4 regions of the Brevibacillus sp. WF146 genome follow, and region 1 is predicted to be linked to each of the others. Evidence: riboswitches for the same ligand, from Rfam matches in the RefSeq annotation. Region 1 holds a riboswitch; each other region holds the start of a gene.
What was found. A riboswitch is a leader RNA that binds a small molecule or an ion and turns the genes downstream of it on or off. The one in region 1 is predicted to bind S-adenosylmethionine.
Positions count from the first base shown of each region.

Region 1 (7,131 bases):
GAGTGGGGTGTCGACTTCGCCTACTGGTGCACCTACAAGTACCTGAACAGCGGGCCCGGCGGCGTCGGCGGCCTCTACGTCAACCGGAAGCACTTCGGACGGCTCCCGGGTCTGGCCGGATGGTTCGGCTCGGACAAGGAAAAGCAGTTTGACATGGAGCACGACTTTACGCCGGCCCGGACGGCGGGGGCGTACCAGATCGGCACGCCGCACATCCTCAGCATGGCGCCGCTGTTCGGATCGCTGGAGATGTTTGCCGAGGCCGGCATGGAGGCGATCCGCGACAAGTCGCTGCGGCAGACGCTCTACCTGATGGACCTGATCGACATGGAGCTGCCGGACATGGGCTTTGTCATCGGCAGCCCGCGTGAGGACGAGCGGCGCGGCGGCCACGTCAGCCTGGAACACCCGGAAGCGGCCCGCATCTCCCAAGCGTTGAAAGCGCACGGCGTCATCCCTGACTTCCGCGCCCCCAACGTGATTCGGCTGGCACCGGTGGCCTTGTACACGTCATACCATGAAGTGTGGAGAGCGGTGCAGGTGCTGAAGCGGATCATGCAGGAGAAGCTGTACGAACGCTACGAAAACAAACGGGGCGTCGTGACCTGACGGCAGGAGGAGGGAAGCGCATGGAATGGATCGACATTTCCCGCCCGCTTTTCGCCGGGGTGCCCACCTGGCCGGGCGACACGCCGTTTCGCTACGAGGTAAGCTGGTCCAAGGCGGCGAGCGGCTCCGTCAACGTCGGCCGATTGACGATGAGCGTCCACACCGGGACGCACGTGGACGCGCCGTTTCACGTGGATGACGAGGGGCGGCGAGCGGCCGACCTGCCCGTCGAGCTGTACGTCGGTCCAGCCCGGGTGATCGACGTCAGCGGCAAAGCGAGCATCGGTGCGGATGATCTGGCCGCCCACGACCTGTCCGGCGTGACCAGGCTGCTGCTGAAGACCGGCTCCTGGACCGACCCGGAGCGGTTTCCCGCCGACATTTGTTACCTTCGTCCCGATCTGCCGCCGTTTCTGGCGGCGAAGGGCATCCGCCTGATCGGCGTGGACGTTCTCTCGGTCGACCCGCTGGACAGCAAGGAGCTGCCGGCGCATCACGGTCTGCACGCCCACGACATTCACATCCTGGAGGGCGTCGTGCTGGATCGCGTGACGCCGGGCGACTACGAATTGATCGCGCTGCCGCTGCCGCTTCGCGAGGCGGACGGCAGTCCGGTCCGGGCGGTGCTGCGCCGCTTGGCGAACAGGAGTGGGGAATGACACGGGGGGCTCAATCCCGTAGGCTGCCCATCTCCCTGCGGAACCTGGCGGGGGAGTCACAATGTCAGCCGCATATGGATGTCATGTGGTTCTTTTTCAAACAATTCCTCATCGATTTCCGAGGTGATCGTGGAACCGCAGCTTCGATAAAACTTCACCGCCGACTCCGTTTCCGTCGACGTTTCGGAACGGTCAATCTCCCGGATTTTATGGGAATCTTCCAATTTCATCGGCATGATGGAAACCATGGCGACCCTCCTGAATGATGATACAAGGTACATGTTTTCAATGATTCGAGAAAGACAGCCGTTTACCTGTAGTGCGTTCCTGCCTGTTCGCTGATGACCGGAATGCCAGTCTACTACATGGGGGAGGCAGAGCGGAATGGTGAAAGCGCTGACCGACTACGAAAAGTACATTCGCACGGAAGAACTGCTCCGTCTGCAAAAAAACGAAGAGCAGTTGGTCTGCGAAGACGAACTGACCTTTCAGGTGATCCACCAGATTGCCGAGCTTCATTTTACATTGATTGTGCAGTACCTGGGCCAGGCCAGGACCGCCATGCTTGCCGGCGATCCGGATCGGGCGGCCGCCCGGTTGGGCCGCGTCAACCTGCATCTCAAGCATCTGCCGGAAGTCTTTCAGATGGTAAAGGTGATCAACCCGATCGACTACCATACCATCCGGCTGGCGTTGGGGCGCGGCAGCGGGCAGGACTCGCCCGGCTTCAACCGGATCCTGCAGACGGGGCCGACGCTGTGGGAGCCGTTCGAGCGGCTGCTGACCGACGCCGGCCTCAGTCCGCTGGAACTGCACAAGCAGCCGGACGCCCAACCGGCACTGTTCCGCTTGATGCAGGAACTGCTTCAGTTTGACGAGTCGTTCCAGAGCTTTCGCTACCAGCACCTGCAGTTGGTCAAACGAATGATCGGTCTGGAGAACAACAGCCTGAAAGGAATCCCCGCCCAGGCGCTGCAAAAGGGCGTGCGCCACGCGTTTTACCCGGCGCTGTGGAAAGCGATCAGCGAGCTGACGGACTGGACCGGCTCCAGCAACAACTCGCAGCCGCTGGGAGACTAGCGGAGCGGCCGAGCGGCGGAGCCGGCCGCCTTCCATAGCGGGTCAGCCCGCAGAGGACAGCTAGGCTTGTCCGCTTTTCCGCTGGTTCGATGTTCCGTGCGCCTTGCTGGTCCCGAAAAAGGATGGCAGATCGGATGCCGCCATCCTTTTTCGCGTGTATGTCAACTTACGTGCTACGTGATCTACAGGAGGGGGGAGGTCTTTTCGATCACGTCCCACTTCATGCCGCGGGCTTTCAGCCGGGTCAGAAACGGGATCGGATCGATCAGCTCGGGCGGTATGCAGCCTGTCGCGGTCAAGAGCCCCTCCGCCATCATGTCCACGGCTACGACGGGCGGAATGCCGGTCTGCCAGATCGTCGCCTGGAATTCGGTTTTGTAGAAAACCTCGTCATGATTGGCGATGGTGTAGACGTACATGTCCTTTCGCTTGTTGTCCTTTTTTCCTTTGACGAGCGCGCCGACGCAGGAGTAGCCGTGAATTTTGCCCGCCAGGTCGGCCGGTTTCGGCATCGAGGTGACGACCACGTCGCGCGGCGCCACCTTTACGCCTTTGACGTCGATCTCCTCGTCGCTGTCCAGCCCCAGGTAGCTCAATACCTGCAGCGTATTGACGAAGTCGGGGTGCAGGGCGTACTTGAAGTCCACGTACCTGCATCCCTTGGCCCGGCCGATGGTTTCGCCCAGGGTGGTGGCCTCCTCGTGCTCGACGTTGTAGCAGTCGAGCCAGCCGATCGGTTCGGGGAATTCAAACTCCTCCTTGTTGGCGAACGGCGTCGGGAAATACTGTTCCCCTTTGTCCGCGGTCCAGTAGTTAGGCTTGGCGAGACACTCCTGGATGGCGGTCTGCGGGCTGAAGTAGGAGCAGAAACCGTCGTAGTCGACGACGGAATTGTCGCCGTCGCGGATCAGAATGGCATCCACTTCGTCCAACTGATCGACGGCGTACCGGGCCGCGATGTTGGAAAAGCCGGGGTCGCACCCCAAGCCCATGATGCCCAAGAGGCCGGCCGCTTTGAACGCGTCGTTCCAGGCCAACTGTTTGCGGAGCCACTGCGGCCCGCTGGAGGCGGTATCAATGTAATGCGTTTTCGTGTTCAAGCACGCTTTCATCACTTCGAAGTTGTTTTCGGGCAAACCGATGTGCAGCAGTACGTCGATGTCGCCCAGAATGGCCTGGACGCTCGACACGTCGCGGGCGTCCACCCGCTTCACCTGAATCTCCACGTCGGTTTCCCGGCGCAGTTCGGCGGCCAGTTCTTCCGCCGGACCGATGGAAATGTCGGCCAGCACCAGTTTTTCCAAGTAACGCGACTTCACGATTTCGCAGGCGCTCACTTGTCCAACGCCGCCAACACCTACTATTGCGACTCGCATAGAGTCCTCCTTCCGTATGTGGGCAACGGTCTATCTTCGCATTCGAAACAGCCATTTTTGCAGATGAAGATCGATATCGGCGGGGTGCACCGACACTTGGGCAGTCATGTCAATCGGCTCCCGAGGGCGCAGGTTCATGAGAACAACCTCCTTGTGTTCGAGTGGTCATTCGTGTACACGGGGGGAAAAGCGAGGGGGCTTAGGGGGAAGGCAGCGATACCGCATGGGTGCTGTCACCTCCTTTTCCAGTCATGGACGAAAAAGTTCGAGCAAGCCGTGTCGCGCGGGGATAGTACATGTGTATTCATCTGCCCGGACGTCCCATGCGCTCGGCAGGGGAGAAAAAATCCGGACCCCAAAAGGAAAGGTCCGGTCTCCGGGAACTAGAGAGGCGGCGCCGCCGGTCAGGACTTGTATTGAATCAAGCCGAATCCGAGCCCTGTCGGATCGACCAGATAGGCCAGGTGAAAATCATCGAAATCCATTGGTTCCCGGACGATGTTGGCCCCGTTTTCCACCGATTTGGCGATCGCCTCCTCGATCGAATCCACCTCGATGATGATGCGGGTGCCGTGCGGATAGTCAGGCGGCCCCAAGTCAATGCCGCCGTTGATGCCCGGACGGTCATCGGAGCCGGTTGTCACCGCGTAGTAATCCCACCGCGGCTCCGCGATGTTCCAGCCGAAGACGGTGGAATAAAACTGAACGGCTCGCTCGGGGTTTTGGCTGCTTAATTCGAACAGGACGACACGTGCCATGAGGAGCACTCCTTTCGTAATAGAGGGAATCATATCCAATTCCCTGCCGCCAAGGGAAACCCCTCTTTCTTTGCGTATAAAGAAAATAGGAACCACCTTAACCCACCTGACCCTTGAAGAAGCGAACCAGAAGAAAACGTGCCTGCGGCCGCGCAAAAAAGTAGAATAAAGAGAGGAAACAAAGAAACCCCCTTTTTCACGGAGGAGACGACATGATCCGTTCGATCACAGGGCAGGAACTTTCCGCCCTGCAGGAGCGTTTGTGTTTGGAAGAAGTGTACATCCTGTACAGCAACCTCTTTGTGCGGGCGGACAGATGCATCGCGCTTGCGCAGACACACAACGAAGAGATTTGTCTGGTAGGAACCTATCTGAAAGGCTTGCCTTTCCACGCGTTCACCTTCCATGTATGTGAGCTTTCGAAAGGAAGAACTGACGGAAACGCCTCATATCGGCTTGTTTTCCCCTGCCGGCGACCTCATGTCGATGGCCGGGTTTCACATTTTTCACGAGCGCTATGTGGAGATCGGCAATATCGGCACTTCGCCAGCCCACCAAAACAGAGGATGGGGAACGCGGATCACGTCGGACATTTGCCGGCTGGCACGGGAGAAATCGCCGCACGTTACGCCTATCTCGAATGCTGCTGTGACGTTCGCGCGTGCCGCACGCGGCGCCGTCTGCCAGATTCTTGTTGACGAACAACCTGGCATTCTTTACAATGATACCCAACAGGTAAACACTGTTCTTATCCAGAGCGGCGGAGGGACTGGCCCGATGAAGCCCGGCAACCGTCACGAGGTGCGTGACCAGGTGCCAATTCCTGCAAGACAGAGGTCTTGACAGATAAGAAGCGGGTTCGTTTGATACGGATGCAGGCCTTCTTCTTGTCGGAGAAGGCTTTTTCGTTCTTCTGTTCCTGAACTTCATAGGACTTCTTTCTTATCCAGAGAGGTGGAGGGACTGGCCCGATGAAGCCCGGCAACCGTCACGCGGTATGTGACAAGGTGCCAATTCCTGCAAGACACGCGTGTCTTGAGAGATGAGAAGGAGGCTCGGGCGCAATGCACACAAGCCTTCTTCGAATCGGAAGAAGGTTTTTTCGTGTTGTACAAGACAAAAACGGGGTGGGAGAAACATGAGCGTGGTAAAAGTGGGCTTGTTGGGATTGGGAACGGTAGGCGGCGGGGTGGTCAAGACGATCCGCGCGCAGCAGGAGAAGCTGTCGGCCCGGCTGGGCAGGCGCATCGAAATCGTCAAGGCGCTGGTGCGCGACACGCGGAAGCAGCGGGCCGTGCAGGTGGAGCCGTCGCTGTTGACGACGCGGTTTGCCGACGTTCTGGAAAGCGACGTGGACATCGTCGTGGAAGTGATGGGCGGCGTGGAGCCGACCTACGACTACGTGCGGGCGCTGATCCAAAAGGGCTGCCATGTGGTGACGGCCAACAAGGAACTGCTGGCCAAGCGCGGCGCGGAGCTGGTGGAACTGGCCAACCGGCACGGCGTCCATCTCGCCTACGAAGCCAGCGTCGCCGGGGGGATTCCCATCCTCGGCGTGCTGCGCCAGTTCCTCAGGACCAACGACATTACGGAGGTGCGCGGCATCCTCAACGGAACGACCAACTTCATCCTGTCGCAGATGGAGGAGGCGCAGCTGCCCTACGCGGACGTGTTGAAGCAGGCGCAGGAGCTGGGCTATGCGGAGGCCGATCCGCGCTCCGACGTGGAAGGCTGGGACGCCCTGTACAAGCTGTACATTCTGGCGCAGCTCGTGTTCGGCGAGTCGCTGCCCCTCTCCGCCATCGAGCGGCAGGGGATTGCCGACCTCTCGCAGGGCCACATCCGGCTGGCGAAAGAGCTGGGGTACCGGATCAAACTGCTGGCGCAAGCGCGCCGGGAAGACGGCGGTCTGCACCTGTCCGTGCGGCCGACGCTGGTGCCGCTGGGGCATCCGCTGGCGCGCATCCGGGATGCGTACAATGCCGTCCAGGTGGAGGGCAGCCTCGTCGGCGACCTTTTGTTCACCGGCAAAGGGGCGGGCGAACTGCCGACAGCCAGCGCGGTCGTGGAGGATCTGGCCTTCTTGCTGACCCAGCCGTTTACGCCTCATCCCGCCTGGCGGGAACGGCCGACGGCGGTCCCGTCCAGCCGGCTCTCATCCGGCCTCGACTTCTGTTTTCTGGAAGGGACAGCGGCCCGCGTGACGCCGGAGCAGGTGCTGCTGTTCCTCGAACGGGCGGGAGTCGCCGTCCGCAGGCTGACCGTCCAGTACGATCCGGGCAGCGTCCTGCGCGTGGGCTTGCTCGCCGCCGGACTCAGGGAGGAGCACGCGGAGCTCTTGGGACGGGACTTCGGCCTGCAGGCGCGGCTGTACCCCGTGCTGGAGGCGGCCGACGATCGTGGTGCCGTCGAAGGGACTGTGGGTTGGTAAACAAGCGTCCAACTCCCCATCGCATTCGCCGGGATTTTTTGGCATGATAGAAGCGGAGCACTTCTTCTTCAAGGGGATGAGGACACATCATGCTGGGTTCGCAAACCATTCTGCCGGCCATTCGCCACATGAAGGAGTTTGAGCGCGTCCTGGAAAGCCGGTACGACACGATCATTCTGCTGGAGAGCCATATCTGTCAACTGAAAAGCATCGCCGAC
Region 1 covers NZ_CP109943.1:1,748,721-1,755,851, forward strand. Annotated here, with positions in the region: gene kynU (kynureninase) at 1-609, shown strand, start outside; gene kynB (arylformamidase) at 630-1,268, shown strand; gene A6764_RS08605 (hypothetical protein) at 1,325-1,516, opposite strand; gene A6764_RS08610 (tryptophan 2,3-dioxygenase family protein) at 1,653-2,348, shown strand; gene A6764_RS08615 (saccharopine dehydrogenase family protein) at 2,531-3,724, opposite strand; gene A6764_RS08620 (VOC family protein) at 4,129-4,482, opposite strand; partial or broken gene A6764_RS22375 (hypothetical protein) at 4,969-5,037, shown strand; SAM riboswitch class I at 5,228-5,335, shown strand; SAM riboswitch class I at 5,422-5,531, shown strand; gene A6764_RS08630 (homoserine dehydrogenase) at 5,621-6,913, shown strand; gene A6764_RS08635 (glycerol-3-phosphate responsive antiterminator) at 7,000-7,131, shown strand, end outside.

Region 2 (7,131 bases), 410 kb from region 1:
ATCCTGATGATGACGGTGGCTCTGCTCCTCTTCGGCTTCGTCTCCCTGCCCAAGCTGGCGATTGAGCTGTATCCGGAGCTGAATCTGCCGGTGGCGGTGGTCGTCACCACCGTAGAGGGCAGCACGCCTGCCGAAGTGGAAAAGCTGGTGACCCGTCCCATCGAGGAAGCATTGGGAACGGTGCCCAACGTAGACAAAATCATGTCCAACTCCGCCGAAGGGGCCTCCCAGGTCATCCTGCAGTTCAACTGGGGGACCGACATGGACCAGGCAACCTTGGACATGCGGGACAAGGTGGATCTCGTCCGCGGCAGATTGCCGGACAACGCCAAGGCTCCCCGCATTCTGAAACTGGACCCCAACAGTCAACCCATCATGACCTTTTCCCTGACCGGGGAAGAAGACGTCGTCAAGCTGAAGTCGATCGCGGAAGAAACGATCAAGCCGCGCCTGGAGCGGATTGAAGGCGTTGCCTCCGTCGGCATCTCCGGCGGCAAGGAGAAGATCGTCGAGGTCGTGCTCGACCCGGACCGGCTGGCCGCGTACGGGATCGGCATCGATCAGATTCAGCAGGCCTTGATGGCTACCAACGTGTCCGGTTCGTCCGGCGTCATCCGTCAGGGCGACACCAAGTTGAGCATCCGGGTTGACGGCGAGTACGCCTCGGTTGCCGACATCGGCGAGACGCCGATTCGCGTGCAGAACGGCAGCATCCCGCTGAAAAACCTGGCGACGGTCAACGAGACGTACAAGGAAGTGACGCAGAAGGCGTTTATGAACGGAATGCCCAGCGTCGGCCTGACCATTACCAAAGCCTCGGGCGGCAACACGATCGAAGTGGCGGACGAGGTAAACCGGGAACTGGAGGCACTGAAAAAGGTGCTGCCGCCCAACGTCAAGGTGACCACGATTCTCGATGCGTCCAAGTTTATCAAGGATTCCATCTATACGGTCGGCGAGCACGCGCTCGTGGGCGGGCTGTTCTCGATCATCATCCTGTTCCTGTTTTTGAACAGCTTCCGCTCCATGCTGATCGTCTCCATCGTGATTCCGATCTCCGTGATAGCGACCTTCTGTCTGATGTACTTTACCGGCCAGACGATCAACATGATCTCGCTCGCCGGTTTGACTCTGGGGCTGGGGTCGCTGGTAGACTTCGCGGTCGTCATTCTGGAAAACATCTTCCGCTACCGGGAGCAGGGCAAGGGCATGCTGGAAGCGGCCCGGCTCGGTTCCAAGGAAGTGGGCACGGCGGTGATGGCCTCCGCGCTGGCGCAAATCGCCGTATTTGCTCCGATCGTCTTCGTCGAAGGGCTGGCCTCCGAGCTGTTTGGCCCGCTGGCGCTGACCGTCGTCTACTCGCACATCGCGGCGCTCTTGGCTTCGCTGACGCTGGTGCCGATGCTCAGTTCCCGCTGGCTGAAAAAAGTGCCGCACACCGAAGGGGAGAAAGTGTCCAACTACCGGGGCTTCAATCCGGTGATGTGGTTCAACAAAGGATTTAACAAAATCGCGCGCGGCTACGGCCGCCTGCTGAAATGGGCCCTCGGCCACCGCAAGACTGTGTTTGTCGTGACGATTGCCCTGTTTGTCGGCGCCGTCGTCCTCTCCGGCAAAGTCGGCGCAGAATTTATACCAAAGATGGACCAAGGGCAAATTTCCATCTCCATCAAGATGCCGAACGGCACCATGCTGGCGGAGACGGAAAAAGTCGTCGCGGAAGTGGAAAAACGCGTAAAAGGTTTGCCGGAAATGGAGCAGCTGTACACCTCGATCGGATCCAGCGGCGGTCCCGCGCTGATCGCAACCGCCACGTCCAACCAGGCGCAGCTGCAGGTGAAGCTGGTGCCCAAGGATCGGCGCTCCGTCAGCACCGAGCAGGTGACGGAACAGCTGCGCGAAAAGCTGGCCGACATCTCGGGAGCGGAGATTGAGGTAAAAGAAATGGACCAGTCGGGCGGCCCGATGGGGGCACCGCTGGAAGTGAGCGTGCGCGGGGATAACCTCGACGTGCTGGAAGACATCAGCTCGATCATCGCCGGTGAGATCAGGCAGGTGCCGGGCACGCGCAACGTCACCACCTCGCTGGAAGAAACGCGCCAGGAAGTGCAGGTGCTGGTCGATCCGCAAAAGGCGAGCCTGTACGGGCTGACCACCAGTCAGGTGCTGTCCAACGTGCGCACGGCGTTTGACGGTATGACGGTCACCACCTACCAGACGGGAGACGACCAGATTGACGTGAAAATCATGCTGCCCAAGTCGTATCAGGACGACATCAGCTACTTGCAGCAGCTGCGCATCCCGACGGCGAGCGGCGCGCAGGTCGCCCTCTCTTCCGTCGCCGAGATCGTCAAAAAGGACGTGCCGCAGCTGATCAAACGGACCAACCAGACGCGGGAAGTGACGATCAGCAGCGAGTTTGTCGGACGCGACCTGAACTCCGTTACCCGTGACGTGACGGCCAAGCTGAACGCGCTGTCGCTGCCGGACGGCTACACGATCGAAGTCGGCGGACAGAGCAAGGAGATGGCCGAGTCGTTCGGAAGCCTGGGACTGGCGATCATTCTGTCGATCGCGCTGGTCTACATGGTGATGGCCAGCCAGTTTGAATCCCTGTTTACGCCGTTTATCATCATGTTCTCCATCCCGCCGACGTTCATCGGCGTGGTCGTGGGGCTGCTTACGACCGGCTATCCGCTGAGCGTTCCGGCGCTGATCGGGTACATCCTGCTCATCGGGATTGTCGTCAACAACGCGATCGTCCTGATCGACTACGTCAACCAACTGCGCAAACGGGGCGTGGAGCGGAACGAGGCCATCCTCCAGGCAGGTCCGATCCGGCTGCGTCCGATTCTGATGACGACGCTGGCGACGATTCTGGCGATCACGCCGCTTGCCTTTGGCGGCGGGGACGGGAACGAATCGCAGGCGCCGATGGCTGTTGTCGTCATCTTCGGTCTCAGCTTCTCCACGCTGATCACGCTTGTGCTGATTCCGGTCGTCTACTCCTGGTTTGACGATCTGGGTCAAAAATGGCGCAATCGCAAAGAGAAACGCAAGCAGAAAAAATCGGCCGGCCAGGAAATGCCGACGTTGGGATAGGAGGCTACACGGTATGAAGATGAACAAGGGAAGTCTTGGGCTGCTGCTGGCCCTGGCAGTCGCCCTGGCAGGTTGTACGGCTCCGGATGCGGCCACGCAGCAGACGCAAACGGAAAACAAGCCGGTGCCGGTACAAGTCGATACAGTGAAAAAAGGAAGCGTGTCCACGCGCGCGGGGGTAACCGGGAAACTGGCCCCCAACAAGGAAGTCACCTTGGCGCCCAAAGTGAGCGGCAAGATCGTGCAGTTGAACGTGAAACTGGGGCAGTATGTCCAAAAGGGACAGGTGCTCTTCTCCCTGGAAAAAACGGACCTGGTGAATGCGGTGCAGCAGGCGCAGGCGGCGTACGACCTCGCCGTAGCCAACCTGAAGCAGAGTGATGCCACCACCAGCCAAGGGCTGCAGCAGGCGAAAAACGGTCTGGTGCAGGCCGAGCAGGCGCTGCGGGACGCGGAACGCAACTACCAGCGCATGTCCGAACTGTACAATCAGGGGGCGGTGTCTCCTCAGCAATTGGAACAGGCACAGGCGACCCTCACAAACGCGCAGACGGCGTATGCCAACGCCAAGCAGGCGCTGGAGGCGGCAGAAAAGCGGACGGGAGTGGCCGTCACCCAGGCATCCGTGGAACAGGCCCGCGTCTCGCTGGAAAACGCCCGTGAACAGTTGGCCAACGCGACGGTGACCGCCCCGATCTCCGGCTTCGTCTCCGCCGTCAACGGACAGGTAGGGGAGATGGCTTCGCCGCAATCGCCGGTGGTCACCATCGTGGATACCGACCCGCTGATCGTCAAGGCCAACCTCTCCGAAGAGGAAGTAACGTCGGTGAAAAAAGGGGACAAGGTGAAGATCCAGATCTCCGCCCTCTCCAAGGAGCTGGACGGCACGGTGAGCGCGATCAGTCCCGTGATGGACCAGACGCTGCGCGCGTATCCGGTGGAGATTTCCCTGGCCAAGCAGGACGCCTCGCTGAAGGCGGACATGGTCGTCAGCATCCAGTTTGCGAAACAGCAGGCCGCCAACATGCTGGTGGTGCCGCTCAAGGCCGTCTTTGACGAGAACGGCAAGCGGTTCGTCTACAAGCTGGAAGGCGACACGGCGAAAAAAGTGGAAGTCCAGACCGGCACCGAATCCAGCGATCTGGTGGAGGTAAAGGCGGGCCTGAAGGAAGGCGAGAAAATCGTCGTGCGCGGCCAGACGCTGCTGAAGGACGGCGCCAAAGTGCACATCCAGCCGACATCTTGACACTGCCGTTTTGCTCAAGTAGTATGAAAGAGATTACCAACCAGCGCAGTCCGGACGCTGCGGTGACCGTGAACGGACGTCGTGACGAGGGACCGGCATGATCGCCGTCCCGCCGGATGTGTGCTGGCATGAAGCTGTGACGCAATCGAAACCGAATAGCATGCAATGACCTTATCCAGAGAGGCGGAGGGACTGGCCCGATGAAGCCCGGCAGCGGATCTGCCCGTACGGCGGCAGATGCTGTGCCAATTCCAGCAGGAGCATTCCTGACAGATAAGAACGTGGAGATGTCGATCTGCCCCTTTTTCTGTACAGGAAAAAGGGGCTTTTGCCTACGTGCCGATGTCTGCACGATTTACCCGAGGGAAAGGAACGAGAGACCGATGCGCATCCAACCGTCCGCCATGATTGACCGACTGCCGACGCAGTTTTTTGCCTCGCTGGTGGCAAAAGTGAACAAAGCCATTGCCGCCGGCCATGACGTGATCAACCTGGGGCAGGGTAACCCCGATCTGCCCACGCCGCCGCACATTGTTGAGGAACTGCAGGCCCATGCGGCCCGGCCGGTCCACCATAAATACCCGCCGTTCAGCGGCCGTCCGGAGCTGAAACGGGCCGTCGCCCACTGGTACAAGCAGGAGTTTGACGTCGATTTGGACCCGGAAGAGGAAGTGGCCATCCTGTTCGGCAGCAAGACCGGACTGGTGGAAATCTGCCAGGTGCTGCTCAATCCGGGCGATGTGGCCCTGGTGCCGGATCCCGGCTATCCCGATTACTGGTCGGGCGTGGCGATCGCCGACGGGCGGATGGTGATGATGCCGCTGCGCGCCGCGAACGGCTTCCTGCCGGATTACGGCGAATTGGCCCGGGAGGATCTGGACAAGGCCAAGCTGATGTTCCTGAACTATCCCAACAATCCGACAGCGGTCAATGCGCCGTTCGAATTTTTCGAAGAGACGGTCCGCTTCGCCCGCAAGCACGAAATCGTCGTCTGCCACGACTTCGCCTACGGAGCGATCAGCTTCGACGGCAAGAAGCCGGTCAGCTTCCTGCAGGTGCCGGGGGCCAAAGAAGTGGGCGTGGAGTTCTACACGCTGTCCAAGACCTACAACATGGCCGGCTGGCGCGTCGGCGCGATGGTCGGCAACCGGGAACTGGTCCGGCTGATCAACCTGATCCAGGACCACTACTTCTGCAGCCTGTTCGGCGCCATCCAGATGGCGGCGGCCCGGGCGCTGACCGATTCCCAGCAGTGTGTCCGCGAGCTGGTCGCCGTCTACGAAAGCCGGCGCAACGCACTGTTTTCCAACCTGCACCGAATCGGCTGGGAGGCGGCACCGTCGCAGGGATCGTTCTTCACCTGGCTGCCGGTGCCGAAAGGGTTTACGTCCGCCGATTTTGCCGACCTGCTGCTGGAGAAGGCCCATGTCGCCGTCGCGCCAGGCGTCGGCTTCGGTCCCACCGGCGAAGGATACGTCCGCGCCGCGCTGCTGGCCAGCGAAGAGCGGCTGGCGGAAGCGGTGGAGCGGATTGAGCGTTTGGGTATTTTCTCCCCGTGCAAAAAATAGTTCATGTCCTAGAGAATGAGAGTTGACCGCCAGGGTGTTCGCAGAACGGCCTTGGCGGTTTGATTTTTTTGAAGTGACTTCCGGCCCAAATAGGCGAGTGTCGTAGAGCCCGAAACCGGGTGGGCGAATAGCATGGAAAAGGGCGGGGGCGATCACCCATGCCGCGCCAATGCGAAAAAATCCATTCTCAGTAAAAATCATTCTCAGCATTGACAGATAATGATTTTCATTATACGATAGGTATGGTAATGATAATTGATCTCAATGATCACGTTTGCTCGGCAGGAGGGTGTCATGCGCTATCAGATCAACGGATACACCGACATGTACACGGTCATCACCAATGAGCGCAAGGTAGGCGGCGCCGTTGAAGCGGGCCTGATTCGCCTGCGGTCCGGCGAGGAGTTTGCCAACGCCGTTCTCACGCGGCTGGAGATGTCCGGCGCGCAGTATTGCTCGCTCGGTTTTGTCACGGAGGAGGGCAAGCGGCTCATTGTCCATGTCAATGACATCAGCATGATTGCCGACGCGGTGCACGTAAACGTATGCGAGCTGCGCAACGAGGTGATGCGCGCGGAGAAGATGGCGGAGCGGCTGAAGCGCCTGAAGCGGCTGTGCCAGTTGAACGAAGGAAGCTGTACGCCGACGTTCCGTGAAGAAGCGCTGCTGCTTGCCGAAGACATTGGCTTCGACGTGGCGCGGGAACACGTCGATCTGCCGTTCCTGCCGCAGACGGAAAAGGCACAGGTTGTTCGCATCGCGTAGGGAAATCTGGCGTGCCAAAGAGACGAAAACGTTCCAGAGAAAGTAGACGGGAAGCGGTTCACGCTTCCCTTTTTGCTTGCCCGAATCCCGCAGGCGATCAATGTTCTTGGCAAGCCAATGAATCAGTCCGCAGTTGTCACAGGTGAGGGTGTGAACCTGCCGGCTGGCGAAGTCCAGGTTGAAAAAGGTCATCCTCGCTGTGATCATGAGCTTGTTGGCGTAACGAAACCGGTGGTGCCCGCTGAATCCGCTAAGGTTTTACACCGGCATCGATCTGGAATCACCTATCGAATGGTTTATCAAAATAGTAGAACGGGCAGACTTGAAGATCAGAGAACAATAGCCAAAACCTATTCCACTTATAGCAAGGATAGATTGGACTTCTCCCGGCGTGAGTGATACAACAAGGATAAGCTCAATCAAGGGGGAACGGAACATGGAGTACTCTTT
Region 2 covers NZ_CP109943.1:1,342,816-1,349,946, forward strand. Annotated here, with positions in the region: gene A6764_RS06500 (efflux RND transporter permease subunit) at 1-3,102, shown strand, start outside; gene A6764_RS06505 (efflux RND transporter periplasmic adaptor subunit) at 3,116-4,348, shown strand; SAM riboswitch class I at 4,517-4,628, shown strand; gene A6764_RS06510 (pyridoxal phosphate-dependent aminotransferase) at 4,732-5,916, shown strand; gene A6764_RS06515 (hypothetical protein) at 6,211-6,681, shown strand; gene A6764_RS06520 (aminotransferase-like domain-containing protein) at 7,118-7,131, shown strand, end outside.
Region 2: linked by a shared signal. The riboswitch ahead of A6764_RS06510 (pyridoxal phosphate-dependent aminotransferase) and the one ahead of A6764_RS08630 (homoserine dehydrogenase) in region 1 are both predicted to bind S-adenosylmethionine.

Region 3 (7,131 bases), 1.9 Mb from region 1:
CAGATTGGCTTCCAGCGCGTAGTTGGTGTTGATCATCGCCAGATCCACTTCTTCCAGAACGCGCGGCAGCATGGCTGCTTCCACTTCTTTGAACTGCAGGTTTTTCTTGTTCTCGACGATATCTTTTACGGTGCCTTTGATGCCGACGCCGTCTTTCAGCTTGATCAGGCCGTTTTTCTCCAGCAGGGCCAGCGCGCGGCCGTTGTTGGTCGGGTCGTTCGGCAGGGCGATGGTTGCGCCGTTCGCCAGTTCATCAATCTTCTTGATTTTCTTGGAGTAGGCGCCGAACGGCTCGATGTGTACCGGCACGACCGGCACCAGGTTCATGTTCTGGTCTTTGTTGAACTGCTCCAGGTACGGAATGTGCTGGAAGAAGTTGGCGTCCAACTGCTGTTCGTTCAACTGTACGTTCGGCTGCACGTAGTCGGTAAATTCCTTGATTTCCAGGTTGATGCCCTGTTCTTTCAGTTTCGGCTGGATGAATTTCAGGATTTCAGCATGCGGTACAGGCGAAGCGCCCACTTTCAGCGTGATTTCTTTTTGTTCGCCCCCGCCCGAACCGCTGTTGGCCGGATTCGGAGCGGTTTCGGTTTTACTGCCGCATGCGGCCAAGGACAATGCCAGTACAGTGGACAGAATGGAAACAGCCCATTTTTTCACGGATGATTTCCCCTTTCTCTTTCCTCATATTTATGGTGAAGATCTTACTTGCGGCTGAAGCGGATCACCAGTCTGTCTCCCAGCGTTTGCAAGATCTGAACCAACACCAGCAAAATCACGACCGTAACGATCATCACATCGGTCTGGAACCGCTGGTACCCGTAGCGGATGGCCAGGTCGCCCAGACCGCCGCCGCCGATGACGCCGGACATCGCCGTGTAGGAGACGAGCGCCACGGTGGTAATCGTAATACCGGCAATCAACCCCGGCCGGGATTCGGGCAGCAGTACGTTCCAAATGATCTGCCAGTTGGACGCCCCCATCGACTGGGCCGCTTCGATCACGCCGCGGTCCACTTCCCTGAGCGACGTCTCCACCAGTCTGGCGAAAAACGGAGCCGCCCCGATCACCAGCGGCGGGATCGCTCCCTTGACGCCCAGCGACGTGCCGACCAGAACCTTCGTCAGCGGAATCAGCATGATCATCAGGATGATAAACGGCACCGAGCGCAGCACGTTCACGACAAAGGACGCAATCGCGTAAAAGGCGCGGTTTTCCAGAAGCTGTCCCTTGGAGGTGAGAAACAGCAGGACGCCCAGCGGCAGTCCGATCAGGACGGTAAACAGCGTCGAGAAGCCCAGCATCGTCAGTGTATCCAGGGTGGCTTGGCCGATTTCCGTCAGATCGACGTTTTCAAACGTCAGTCCCATTTAGATCACCTCCACTTCCAGGCCGCGCTGGCGCAAGGTTTCGATGGCGCGGCTGCTCTGCTCCGGGTCGCCGTTCAATTCGACGACCAACTGTCCGTACGGCGTCTCTTTCATCCGCGAAATGGTGCCCTGCAGGATGCTGAACATCGTGCCGGTCTCCTGCATGGTCTGGAACAGGATCGGCTGGTACGTCTTTTCGCCCAGGAACGTGACGCGGACAATCGTCCGGTCGCCGGCCGCCTTTTCGTGGGCCACCGCTTCCCGCAGCTCGGCGGAATCAGCCACCTGCTCCACGAACTCCCGCGTGGTCGGATGCTGCGGCTTGAGGAACACGTCCAGAACCCTGCCTTCTTCGACGATGACGCCCCCGTCGATGACGCCGACGCGGTCGCAGATGGAGCGGATGACGTGCATCTCGTGCGTGATCAGCACGATGGTCAGTCCCAGCTTGCGGTTGATGTCCAGCAGCAGGGCGAGAATCGAATTGGTCGTCTGCGGGTCGAGCGCGGATGTCGCCTCGTCGCACAGCAGCACTTTCGGATCGCTGGCCAGCGCGCGGGCGATGCCGACGCGCTGCTTCTGCCCGCCGGAGAGCTGGCTCGGATACTTGTCGCGGTGCGCTTCCAGGCCGACCAGCGCGAGCAGTTCGCTTACCTTTTTGTCAATCTCCGCCTTGGGCCGCTTCGCCAGCTTCAGGGGAAAGGCCACGTTCTCCGCCACCGTGGCCGAAGAGAGCAGATTGAAGTGCTGAAAGATCATCCCGATTTGGCGCCGCTGCTCCTGCAGCTTGCGGTCATCCAGCGTGGTCAGGTCGACGCCGTCTACGATTACGTGACCGGATGTCGGACGCTCCAGCATGTTGATGCAGCGAATCAGCGTACTTTTCCCGGCACCGGAATGTCCGATGATGCCGAAGATTTCTCCCTTTTCTATGGTCAGGTCAATCCCGAGCAGCGCGGGGACCGTCTTACCTTGTACCGTGTAGTTCTTGCGCAAGTTTTGCAAACGAATCATCCGGTTCACCTCCCTGATACGGAACAAACCCCTTTTTCAACATGAAAAAGGGGTTTGCATCGTTATCCGATCACATCCACCCTTCTCATCTCTCAAGATTCAGCCGATCTTGTAGGAATTGGCACCGCGACACCCATCTGTGCGATGAGCCGGTTGCCGGGCTTCATAGGGCCTGTCCCTCCGCCTCTCTTGATAAGAAGAATTTCTCCGTATATGCTGTTTGTTTGTATTCACGTTGATACAAATCGGATTATATTCCATTTAAAAAAACTCTGTCAATAGCAAACAAAGGAAAAAGATGTTGGCCCACGCGCATGCTGCGGCACGCATCAGTTCTGCGTGCCGCTCGTTTCGCGATCAGACTCCGCCTCCGGTTGAGAGAGCTGCAGTTTTTCCTGGATAAAGGCCTGAACCTGCTCCACATCGGGGATGAGGACGGCACCGGCGCGATTGGATTCGCGGAACATCCCCATCGGCGGAAGCTGATACTGGCCGGGCTGTTGGGTATTCAGCGTCAACCCCAGCGACGCCAGCTTCAACATGTCCATCGAGCTGATGTTGGTCTGCACGTACGGGGTGATCTCCTTCAAAATGGACGGGAGCTGGATCAGCGTGGTGCCGCTCTTCATCTGGTCGGCCAGCGCGGCCATCAGCTTGCGCTGCCGCTCCGTCCGCGTGTAGTCGGACGTCGCGTCGTGACGGAAGCGGACGTATTGCAGCGCCTTGGAGCCGTCCAGCCGCTGCAGCCCTTTTTTCAGATCGATATCGTACACGCCTTTGTCGGTGGGGTCGCGGTACCGCATGTTTTTCTCCACGTACAGCTCCACGCCGCCGACGGCGTCAATCAGATGCTTGAAGCCCTCGAAGTCGGTGATCACATACCGGTTCACCGGCAGTCCGGTAAACTGGCTCACCGTCTCCATCGCCAATTCCGGCCCTCCTTCGACGATCGCCGAATTGATCCGGGCATGGCCGTGGCCGGGAATCTCCACATAGGTGTCGCGCAAGATCGAAAACAGATCGTATCGTTTCGCAACCGGATCAATGCTGAGCAGCATCATCGAATCGGAGCGGGGCAGCGTGCTGCTGCGCATGCCGCGCCGGTCGACGCCCATCAGCAGGATGTTGACGCGTTCCTTGCCGTCCCACGCGGGAATCTCCGCCGCCTTCGTCGCACCGGCAGAAGGATGGTCAATCACGTTGGGCTGCTGAATGTCCTCGGCAAACTGATACAGCGAATATCCGTAGTACCCCCCTGCCGCGGCGACTGCCACGATCAGGAAGAGCAGCAATCGTTTCAAAAAGCGCATTTGGAAAACGCCACCTTTGTCTCTTTCTGAGATGATGATATACTCCCCACTTTGACTAGTATACTCGAATCTGGTCGAAGCCGGGCAGCCTTTATTTGGTTGGAATCTTGTTTTTAAACTTTTTAGTTTACAAAGTTTATAAATATGGGTATACTATGGAAAAACCTGCCGATAGAGGGTGACCGCGCATGATCTCCCCCAGAAACTGGTTTCGCCGATACCCGCGGGACGTGCTGCTCTTTCTCGCCGCCAGCTGCATCAACGCGTCCGGCAGCGCTTTTATGTGGCCGCTGACCACGCTTTACGTCCATACGCATCTGCACCGTTCGATGGCCGAAGCGGGTGTCGTCCTGATGCTGCAGTCGCTGGCCGGCATTGTCGGACAGTTTGCCGGGGGCGCCCTGTTTCACCGGCTCGGCCCCAAGCCGTTGATTGTCGGCTCGCTGGTCCTGCAGGGAACGCTGCAGGTGGGCATTCCGTTTACCGACAGTTGGCCCGTGTACATCGGATTGATGGTGGGCATGGGCTTTTTGTTCAACGTGTCCTCCCCGGCGATTCAGGCCTTTGTCGGCTTTCGCTGGAAGGAGCGGCGGCGGGAGCTGTTCAATGTCGTGTATGTGGGCAACAACCTGGGCATGGCGATCGGCACCTCTCTCGCCGGTTTGATCGCCAGCTTTTCGTTTGCCTTCACGTTTTTGCTGAACAGCGCCAGCACCTTTGTGTTCGCCTTGTTCTTTTTCCTTTTTATGAGGCGCGTCTCCCACGAGGAGCTGGCGGGCGGCGATGATGCCGGCAAACGGAGCGGCCGGCAGCCGCTGACCCTGCTGCTCCGCTATCAGGTGTACCTGTTCATGGCGCTGGGTTCGGCCTTTATCTTCTTTTCCACCGCAGTCTGGAATACCGGCGTAGCCCCCTACCTGACCGGACAGGGCATGCCGCTTTCGTCCTACAGTTGGCTGTGGACGATCAACGGCATCGTCATTTTTGCCGGGCAGCCGGTCGTCTCCTGGCTGAAACGCATCGTGAAGCACAGCCTTCCCGCCCAGTTGGTGGCCAGCGCCGCCCTTTACGCGGCCGGGTTCGGCTTCATGCTTTTCTTTCATGACAGCTACGCCGCGTTTGTGGCCGGCATGATCATCACCACCTTTGGAGAGATGCTGGTCGCTCCCGCCGTCCCCACCTTCATCACGGAAAAGACGGGAGAAAACGCGCCGTTTTACCTCGGCGCGTCGGGTTCGATCACGGCGGTCGGGCGCCTGCTGGGCCCGCTGGTGATGGGCCATCTGTACGACGGAGGCGGCGTCGTGCCCACGCTGCTCCTGGCAGCGGCCATGTCCGCCGCGGCCGTCCTGCTCTGTCTGGTCCACGCTTCGTTTCATCGGGAAAAGCGGACAGCTGCCGATCAGCCGGCCCGCTCCTGTTGACGGAACGGGCACACAAACGGGCTGCGTCCGGCTGCCTGACACGGCAGCAAAAACAGCTCGGCCCGACTGTCCCATCACGATAAAAAAACAGTCCTTTTCCTGCACGCCAGCAGGAAATGAGGACTGTTTTTCCATGTGGACAGGGGTTACGGGCGCGGGCAGGTAAGCGACTTGCCGTTGTCTCGCGGACCGAGGGAGAGAATGAAGGGCACGGCGGTACGGCTCCACTCCTCCGGCGTCGGGGAACTGTCCACCTCTTCCGGGGCACACGCGCGCAGCATCGCTGTATCGATGCTCCCCCCGGGATCAAGGGCCACCGCGGCCATCCCCTCCGGAAGTTCTCGCGCCAGCGACTGAGTCAGTCCCTCCACGGCGAATTTGGAGGCGCAGTAGGGGGCAAGCAGCGCTTCTCCGTATCGGCCCCCCCCCCCGGAACTGATGTTGACAATCACACCGCTCCCTCTTTCCACCATGGCCGGCACCAAGGCGCGGATCACGTTGGCCACCCCGGCCTATCAAGCAGTTGTTTCATACGTCATTGCGATAAAATGGTCAGCCCTCCGGCTCCCTTCTTTCGCCGGAGGGCTGACGATCACTCTGCAAGCTGCTGTCGACAGGGCCATCCCCGTCACACAGGAATTCCTTCCAGCATGCAGACGGATGCAGACGTCGGGACGATTCGCTCCAGTTCAAAGTCAGCTTTCCGGAAAAGCGTCCGAAACTCCGCCTCGGTCCGTTCCCTTCCCGTGGCCATGATCATCATTTCCAGATCGATCAACGTGGACGGATGCGGTTGGTTTCCGGCCGGAACGACCATCTCCATCACCAGGAGCTTTCCGTCCTCCCGGATGGCCCGGCGGCAGTTCCGGAGAATGGCAGCAGCTTCGTCGTCGCTCCAGTCGTGGAGGATGTTCTTCAGCACGTACACATCGCCGCCCGCCGGAACCGATTCGAAAAAGCTGCCGGCAATGCACGCGCACCGATCCGCGAGCCCGGCCTCCGCAATGTGCCGCCGGGTGCCTTCGATCACGGAGGGAACGTCGTAGATGACCCCTTTCAGGCCCGGATGAGCGTTCAGGATGGCGGTCATCAGCCGTCCGTGTCCGCCTCCCACGTCGATGACCCTGTCATACGGGGAAAAATCGTACGCCAGGGCCGACACCACCCGGTGGGACATGTCCGACATGGCCTGGTTAAAACGCTCGCCCGCATCAGGATGATTCGCCAAGTATGCAAAAACGCCCATGCCGTGCACATCCTGAAACGCCGGTTTGCCCGTCTTCACCGTGTACATGATGTGGCTCCACGCGTCCCGATGCCATTTTTCCCCCACCATGATCGCCATGCCGCGCAGGCTGTTCTCCCCTGTCTGCAGATACGAACCGAGAGGACCCAGCGCAAACCGCTGCTCGCCTTCCTCCTGAAACAGCCCGATGCCGCACAGAGCCCGCAAAATCCGATAGAGTGACGGAGCATGGGTCTCGGTCACCTCGGCAAGCTCGCCGGCGCTTTTCGGCCCGTCCGCCAGCAAATCGGCAATTCCCAGCTTGGCGGCAACATAGATGGCCTGCTGCACCCACCCCCCGGTGATCCATTCCATGACCCGATCGGCAGACGCCGGTTGTGGCAGTGCCTTCTTTTCGTTTTGCATCCTGTCTCCCCCGCTACATGGATTTTGTCTCACTGCAAAGGGTATTCAGGATTGCACGGGGAAATTCCATTATTTTCAAAATAACAAACGCTCCCTTCCTCTTCGGAAAAGAGCGTTTGTCTCCCGGTTAAAACCGCAGCTCCGGCAGCTCATACCACTCGCCGGACATCCATTCGCTCGCCTTCCAGCGCAGCACATCGGGACGGACAAGCGAAATGATCTCCTGGAAAAAGGCGACCCGCTCGATGTCGGTCATCGGGACAAAGCGGTTGACCGCCTCCACATCCGCCTCCAGCTCGCTCATCTTGCTGACGCCGAGGATCGCGGTGGACACGGGCAGACTCCAGGTGTAGCGCAGCGCC
Region 3 covers NZ_CP109943.1:4,310,993-4,318,123, forward strand. Annotated here, with positions in the region: gene A6764_RS21425 (MetQ/NlpA family ABC transporter substrate-binding protein) at 1-660, opposite strand, end outside; gene A6764_RS21430 (methionine ABC transporter permease) at 705-1,370, opposite strand; gene A6764_RS21435 (methionine ABC transporter ATP-binding protein) at 1,371-2,384, opposite strand; SAM riboswitch class I at 2,467-2,583, opposite strand; gene A6764_RS21440 (LCP family protein) at 2,714-3,694, opposite strand; gene A6764_RS21445 (MFS transporter) at 3,883-5,118, shown strand; partial or broken gene A6764_RS21450 (SDR family oxidoreductase) at 5,265-5,627, opposite strand; gene A6764_RS21455 (methyltransferase) at 5,747-6,769, opposite strand; gene A6764_RS21460 (aldo/keto reductase) at 6,897-7,131, opposite strand, start outside.
Region 3: linked by a shared signal. The riboswitch ahead of A6764_RS21435 (methionine ABC transporter ATP-binding protein) and the one ahead of A6764_RS08630 (homoserine dehydrogenase) in region 1 are both predicted to bind S-adenosylmethionine.

Region 4 (7,131 bases), 130 kb from region 1:
TGACGGGGGGTGGACGGATAGACGAGAGGCGGGGGAATGAAAACGGGGTAGGCAGAACACAATACGACTAACCATGCAGCCGTACTGCAGCAAACCAGGGAAAGGAAGTATGACCGTGAAACGGACAGCTATCTGTATTCTCAGCGTCAGCCTGCTCCTCTCCGCCTGCATGTCGAGCAACAAGCCGCCGGCCAACCAGGCGGCTCCGCAGCCCGGCCGCGCTGTGCCGGAAACGCAGCGCGTCCAGCAAACCGCCCCGTCCCCGGCCTACAACCAGTCGCCGCAGGCAACCGCCAATCGGCTGGTGCAGTTGGCCACGCGGGTGAAAAACGTCAACAACGCAACAGCGGTGGTTCTGGGCAAGTGGGCCGTCGTCGGCATTGATGTCAACGCCCATCTCGACCGGCCGGAAGTGGGCGTGATCAAATACTCGGTGGCGGAGGCGCTGAAAGAGGATCCTCAAGGGGCGAACGCCATCGTCACTGCCGACCCCGACATCGTGCAGCGGCTGCGGGAAATGGCCGCCGACATCCAGCGCGGCCATCCCGTGGCCGGATTTGCCGAAGAACTGGGTGACATCGTCGGACGGCTCATGCCGCAGTTCCCGCGCGACGTGAGAAAGCGGGAAGAGACGCCGTCCAGGGAAAACGAGCAGCGGATCAACAAGAGCAGCAACGCCAAACCGCAGGGAAACGAAAAAATCCCGGTGAACCGCTGACCTCGCCCCAAACAAAACAGGCATTTTCCGGGCTTACGCCCAGGAAAATGCCTGTTTATCGTCTGCCGCGTCACGGTCTGCCGCCTGCTCTACGGGTCCGAGCGCGTCCAACGCCTGCCCCAGGTCCTCAAGCAGGTCGCCGGCGTCCTCCAGCCCTGCGGAGAGGCGGATCAGTCCGTCCGTAATTCCCCGCCGTGCCCGCTCCGCAGGCGGCATGGCGGCATGGGACATCATCGCCGGATAGGAAAGAATCGTCTCTACCGCGCCCAGACTGACGGCGACGATCGGCAGCCTGACGCGGTCAAACAGCGCTTTGGCCCGCTCGCGGCTGCCCACGTCAAAGGAGAGGACGGCCCCGTGTCCGCTCGCCTGCCGGTTTTGCAGGTCATGTCCGTCGTGTTCCGGCAATCCGGTGTAGTAGACGCGGCTGACCGCCGGGTGTGTGGAAAGCCAACGGGCCAGCTTTTCCGCCGTCTGCGTGCTGACGTCCAGGCGCGCTTTTAAGGACTTCAACCCGCGCAGCACCAGCCAGGAATCCTGCACGCCGAGGATCGCTCCCATGCCGTTTTGGATCATGTAGAGCTGCTCGCCCAACGCCGCCTCCCTGGTCACGGCCAACCCCGCCACGACGTCGCTGTGGCCGCCGATGAACTTGGTCGCGCTGTGGATCACCACGTCCGCGCCCAACTCCAGCGGCCGCTGATAGTACGGCGTCATGAACGTATTGTCCACGATCACGAGCAGTCCCCGCTGTTGCGCCAGCGCGCAGACAGCGGCGATATCCGTCACTTTCAGCGTCGGGTTGGACGGGGTTTCCAGGTAGATGCCCTTGGTCTCGGGACGGATGGCCGCTTCCACCTGCTCCAGCGAGGTGGTATCGACAAAGCTGACGGTGATCCCCATGCGGGAAAGAACCTTGGTCAAGAAGCGGTAGGTGCCGCCGTACACGTCCTCCGCCACCACGACGTGATCCCCGGCGGAGAACAGCATGAACACGCTGGAGATGGCCGCCATGCCGGAAGCAAAGGCGAATCCGCGCTCACCTCCCTCCAGGACGGCGATCGCCTCTTCCAGGGCATGCCGGGTGGGATTGCCCGAACGGGCGTAATCGTAGACACCGGGCCGGTCCAGATCGGCCTGATGAAAGGTGGACGCCTGATAAATGGGCACCGAGGCCGCCCCTGTCACCGGGTCAATACAACTGGTGCCGTGCAGCAGTTTGGTGGCAAAGTTCATCGTACACTCCCTCCCGCCACTGCGAGACTGGCATCCAGCGCCTGACACACATCGGCGATCAGGTCGTCGGGATGTTCGATCCCGACCGACAGCCGCAGCAGCCGGTCGCACACGCCCACGTACTCGCGGATCTCCTGCGGGATGTCGGCATGGGTCTGCGTCGCCGGATAGGTGCACAGCGACTCCACGCCGCCCAGGCTTTCCGCAAACGATACGATCCGCAGCCGCTCCAGAAACGGCGCCACCTGATCAGCCGAGCGGAGGCGGAACGAGACCATCCCGCTGAACCCGCTGGCCTGCCTGCGCTGCACCTCGTAACCGGGGTGCTCCGCCAAGCCGGGATAAAAGACGTCCGTCACGGCAGGGTGTTCCCGCAGTTTCTGCGCAATCGCATAGGCGTTTGCCTGATGGCGTTCCATCCGCAGGGCCAGGGTCTTCATCCCCCGCAGCAGCAGCCAACAGTCCTGGGGACCCAGCACCGCTCCGATGGAATTGTGCAAAAACCGGATCTTTTCGGACAACTCCTCGCCCTTTGTGACGATCAGTCCGGCGAGGACGTCGTTGTGTCCGCCGAGGTATTTGGTCGCGCTGTGCAGCACCAGGTCGGCCCCCAACCCCAGCGGCCGCTGACAGTAGGGCGTCATGAACGTGTTGTCCACAATGGTCAACAGCCCGTTCCGCTTGGCCACCTCCGCCACCGCCGCGATGTCGGTGATCTGCATCAGGGGATTGGTCGGCGTTTCCACAAAGACAGCCCGCGTCTCTGGGCGAATCGCTTCTTCCAAGTTCTTCACGTCGCGCAGGTCGACGTAGCTGAAGCGAAGCCCGTAGCGTGAGAGCACCTGCTCGAACAACCGGTACGTCCCGCCGTACAGATCGAGCGATACGACCAGGTGATCTCCCTGGGAGAACAGCCCCATGACCGTGTGAACCGCCGCCATGCCCGAAGCGCAGGCAAACCCGGCGTCTCCCCCTTCCGCTTCGGCAATCGCCTGCTCCAGCACCGTCCGGGTCGGGTTGGCCGTGCGCGTGTAATCGTATCCCGTGCTCTGACCGAGGGCGGGATGGCGATACGCGGTGGCGTAGTAGACGGGAAAGCTGATCGCTCCGGTCCGTTCGTCTTTGGCGACGCCCGCCTGTACCAATTTTGTCTCCAGATGCATGTGGATCTCTCCCTCCAACGAATTGGCCGAGGGCAATGAAAAAAGCCCTCTTTTCTCTGAAAAGAAGGCTTTGTTTACGCTCACGTAAGCAAATCCTTCTCATCTTTCAGAGCGTTTACACTCTGCAGGAATTAGCACCAGTATCCCCTGTACACAGGTGATTGGTTGCCGGGCATCATCGGGCCAGTCCCTCCGCCTCTCTGGATAAGAAGTTTGCTATGCAATTTGCTTTTGGTTGACCTTATACTACCGGAATCGGAAGTACCTGTCAACCCGTTTTTCCATCTCGTTGGTACCCGATCACTGTGCGTTCCTTAATGCGGTCATCACCTGGTTGTCCAGCTTGGCCGCCGCATTTTTGTCGTACGTCTTTTCATATTGGGGCTCGACCGAGATGCGGGAGCCGTAGAACATCACGTCGCGAACCGCCTCGATGGCCACTTCCACCATGGCCAGCTTCAGCGGAACATTCTCCATCCGCTCCGTTTTGATCGTCGCCCTGCCGTTGATGGCATAGGAGGAACCAGCCCCGATCAAATGCAGCACCACCTGCGGTTCCTTGGCAATGTTGGCCAAAATGCGGGAGCGGTTGTCTACCGCGAAACGGATCAACTGCGGCGTCGGCGCAAACGTCCAGGAAAGGGAACTGAGCGACGGAGCGCCGGTCTCGTGGTCGATGGTCCCGAGTGTGAGAAAACGCTCCTGCTGCAAAAGCGCGAACAGTTCCTCCGAAAGCGTTTGGGAAACGGTTTCAGCCATTCCGATGCCTCCTTGAAAAGGGAATGTACGTCTATTGTACCCACCCGCCTGGCGATAGGCAAACCTTTCCGTCCGGCGCCTTGATTCTCCACCGTTTTTTTCCTACACTGATACGTAATGGGAACGATCGCGAGACAGGAGGAGAGCCGCATGCCCCCATCCCCCACCGACCGCTTGCTGGCCAAGATCGACGAACTGCTGGCAGAGCTTCAGGAAGTGCGCAAACTGAACGAACGGATGGACAAAATCGCCCTCTTTCTGGAGGATATCCGTCTGGCCGACGTGATTCAAAACTATACGGCCCCGAGCAAGCTGCTGTGGATCAACTTCCTCGCAGGTCTTGCCCGGGGCCTGGGATTGACGATCGGCACGGCCATTGTCCTGGCGCTGCTCGGCTCCTTCCTCAGCCAGTTCCTGTCCGTCCCGATCATCGGCGATTACATCCGCCAGTTGATCGATTACGTGCAAGCCTATCGGCCGTAAGCCTTACTCGTCATCGTCCTCGTCGCGGTCGTCGCCGTCTTTATGGTTGTTCTTGCCGCCATGGTTGTCCTCGTCGTCATTGCCGTGCTTTTTCCAATAGCCGTAGGCGTTGCCTTTCGAATGCTTATCCTTGTCCTTGCCTTCCCCCTTGCCTTCCTCGTCGTCATCGCCGTTGACCGGCGTTTTGTGCGGAATGTCGGCTTGGGCCACGAGCTTGCCGTCCAGGTACAGCTCGAGGTGTACCGCTTTCGCGTTGTAGGAGCGGTTTTTGTAGCTCAGTTTCACCTCAAACTCGTCGCCATCCACCTTTACCTCGTGCTTTTTGCCGTCCGGCGCCACGACGTACAGCTTCACCTTGCCCTTGCCGCCCTCATCGTCGAGGCCGTCAATGCTTCCTTTCACGCGAATCTGTTTCTCTTTTGCATTAATCGAAGCGGTTCCCTCGATGCGGTAGCTGTGCGGCTTGTCGCTGTCAGCGGCGTTGATTACCTTCAGCTCCACCGATTCGGAATCGATTTTCTTTCCGGCCTTGTAGGCTTCGACCAGCGCCTTGCCTTTGCCGGCCTGTACACCCTTCAGGGTGACGGAGTAAGAGCCGACGCCTTTCCACAGCTTTTTCACGTCCGCCTCTTTGGTTTTGCCGTCGTACTTCACGACCACCTTGTCCGCTTCCTGGCTGATGATGCCGTTTACTTTCAGTTCCTGTTTGTTCCCATCCAACAGCGCCAAGGCGTGAATCAGCACGTCGGTCTCCACGGCGGTTCCCGTGTTTACCTGCAGCTTGCGGGTTTCCACCAACTTGTCGCCCACGTACGCCTTGACCGTCGCGTACTGCGGCGTGGCGCTTACGATAGCGGAAAAGCTGACGGTGAACGTATCCTCCGCGGTGGGAACGACTTCGATCGTGCCGCCGTTCGGCTTGTCGACGACCACTTTGGTCACATTGTCGGACACTTTCCCTTTGATGTACGTGGTTTGGTTGTGGGTCTCGGGCTTCACGCTGACGAAGCCTTGATTGTTGACGTCAAAGCGGACTTCCAGGTAAATGTCGGCGTAGTGTTCGCGGTAGACGCGCTCCCACTCTTCCGGATGCTCCTCGATGTACGTCTGCATTTTGGCGTCCAGACCGATCTCTTTTACGACCAGATACAGGTGGTCGGCCTGCGTTTTCAATAGCATGTTCAAGGTCGCCGGATCGTTTGCCGCCAGCTCTTTCAGATTGTATCGGGTGACTTGTTTGCTTTCATCGTTCATGACAACCTTGGTTCCGCTTGTTTCGGTTCCGAGGGTGCTCGCGTCGGCCAGGAGCGGTGTCACTCCCCCGATGAGCGCCGCGGCAGTCACGACTGCCAATACGGGCTTGGTTCCCATTTTCTTCATGATGCCTTCTCCTTTCTACGTATTGCTTGCCCTGGACACCCTAACAGACGGGGGGTTCCTTGCAAAGGTTGCAAAAACGGCCAAAAACGGGGACGCTTTCGCCATATTGGGACGAAAGACACAAAAACCCCGCCTCTGTCGAAGAGACGGGGATAATGGTCACGCGGCCCCGCCCGTTCATCCGGCTCGGCGGAGCCCCGTGCATATTCTACTCGTTATACCTGGGTTCGTTTTCGATCGCAGCCAGCAGCGATTCCGCTTCTTCTGCGGGATAGCGGCGTTCCCACACTTCGTGGGCGAAGACGCAGCGGACCACGTACCAGTCCCCTTCGCGGCGATACTCCCATTCCTGCGCCTGGTGGTCGTCCCTCAGGATGTCCGCAAAAAACGCGGCCGTATCCAGAGCGGATCGGTCGTCCGGCCGCGCGTCGGCGACGATTTGAATCTGCAGCCAGTTGTAGAGCGCGTCCTCCCGCTTCACGGCTGCTCCCTCACTTACTCTCGCGTTCCCCCGGCTTGATCCGCACCTTGACGATCACCAGAATGGCGATGGCGACCAGGAGTGCGCTTTTCACCGGGAGCTGCACGTCCAGAATGGCGAAAATCAGCGCGCCCATAAAGAGCAGCACATACAGCAGGAGCGTTTTCAGAATGGGCATGCGCCAGCGGGTGGCAAACCCGAGATAGTAAACAATGATCAACTGGACAAAAATGATCCAGGTGCGGTTGTGGTCCGCCCACAAGCGAAAGCTGTCGTACGCCGACAACTGGTCCGGTGCGGCTGGCGCATAGGTGGAAGCAAGCTCAAGCCACTCCATGCGTCACCCCTCCTGCCCCGCAGCGGCCAGGCCCTCGCGGCGCAGTTCGTGCAGGTACACCATCTCGTCTGCGTACTCCCGCTCGTCTTCCACGGGGGTTTCCAGAACAACTGGCAGGTGCTGGAGCTTGTCGCTCACCAGGAATTTGGCCAGCGCTTCGCTGCCAATCTCCCCTTTGCCGATTTTTTCGTGGCGGTCCTTCCGGCTGGCGAAAGGCGCCTTGCTGTCGTTGAAGTGGATCGCCACCAGGTGCTCCAGATAGCCTGTCCGCTCCATCTCTTCCAGCAGTTCGTCAAACGTCTCCCCTCTCCACTGCCCGGCGGCAAAGGCGTGGCAGGTGTCGAAGCAGAACCCGATTTTCTCGGGGAAACGGGTGGCGGCGCGAATCTCCATCAGATCCCGGATCGTCAGTCCCAGTTCGGAGCCTTGGCCTGCCGTGTTTTCCAGCAGGAGCTTGACCGGGCCGTCGTACTGCTCGAGAATCAGGTCCAACGTCTCCACCATCCGTTTCGTCCCGTATTCCTCCCCCTCGCCGACGTGCTTGCCGCAGTGCACCACGGCGCCGACCGACCCG
Region 4 covers NZ_CP109943.1:1,623,711-1,630,841, reverse strand. Annotated here, with positions in the region: gene A6764_RS08030 (YhcN/YlaJ family sporulation lipoprotein) at 110-718, shown strand; gene A6764_RS08025 (trans-sulfuration enzyme family protein) at 752-1,954, opposite strand; gene A6764_RS08020 (aminotransferase class I/II-fold pyridoxal phosphate-dependent enzyme) at 1,951-3,117, opposite strand; SAM riboswitch class I at 3,214-3,328, opposite strand; gene A6764_RS08015 (pyridoxamine 5'-phosphate oxidase family protein) at 3,418-3,876, opposite strand; gene A6764_RS08010 (DUF5665 domain-containing protein) at 4,027-4,359, shown strand; gene A6764_RS08005 (hypothetical protein) at 4,363-5,739, opposite strand; gene A6764_RS08000 (hypothetical protein) at 5,948-6,220, opposite strand; gene A6764_RS07995 (YlaH-like family protein) at 6,231-6,557, opposite strand; gene A6764_RS07990 (deoxyribonuclease IV) at 6,561-7,131, opposite strand, start outside.
Region 4: linked by a shared signal. The riboswitch ahead of A6764_RS08020 (aminotransferase class I/II-fold pyridoxal phosphate-dependent enzyme) and the one ahead of A6764_RS08630 (homoserine dehydrogenase) in region 1 are both predicted to bind S-adenosylmethionine.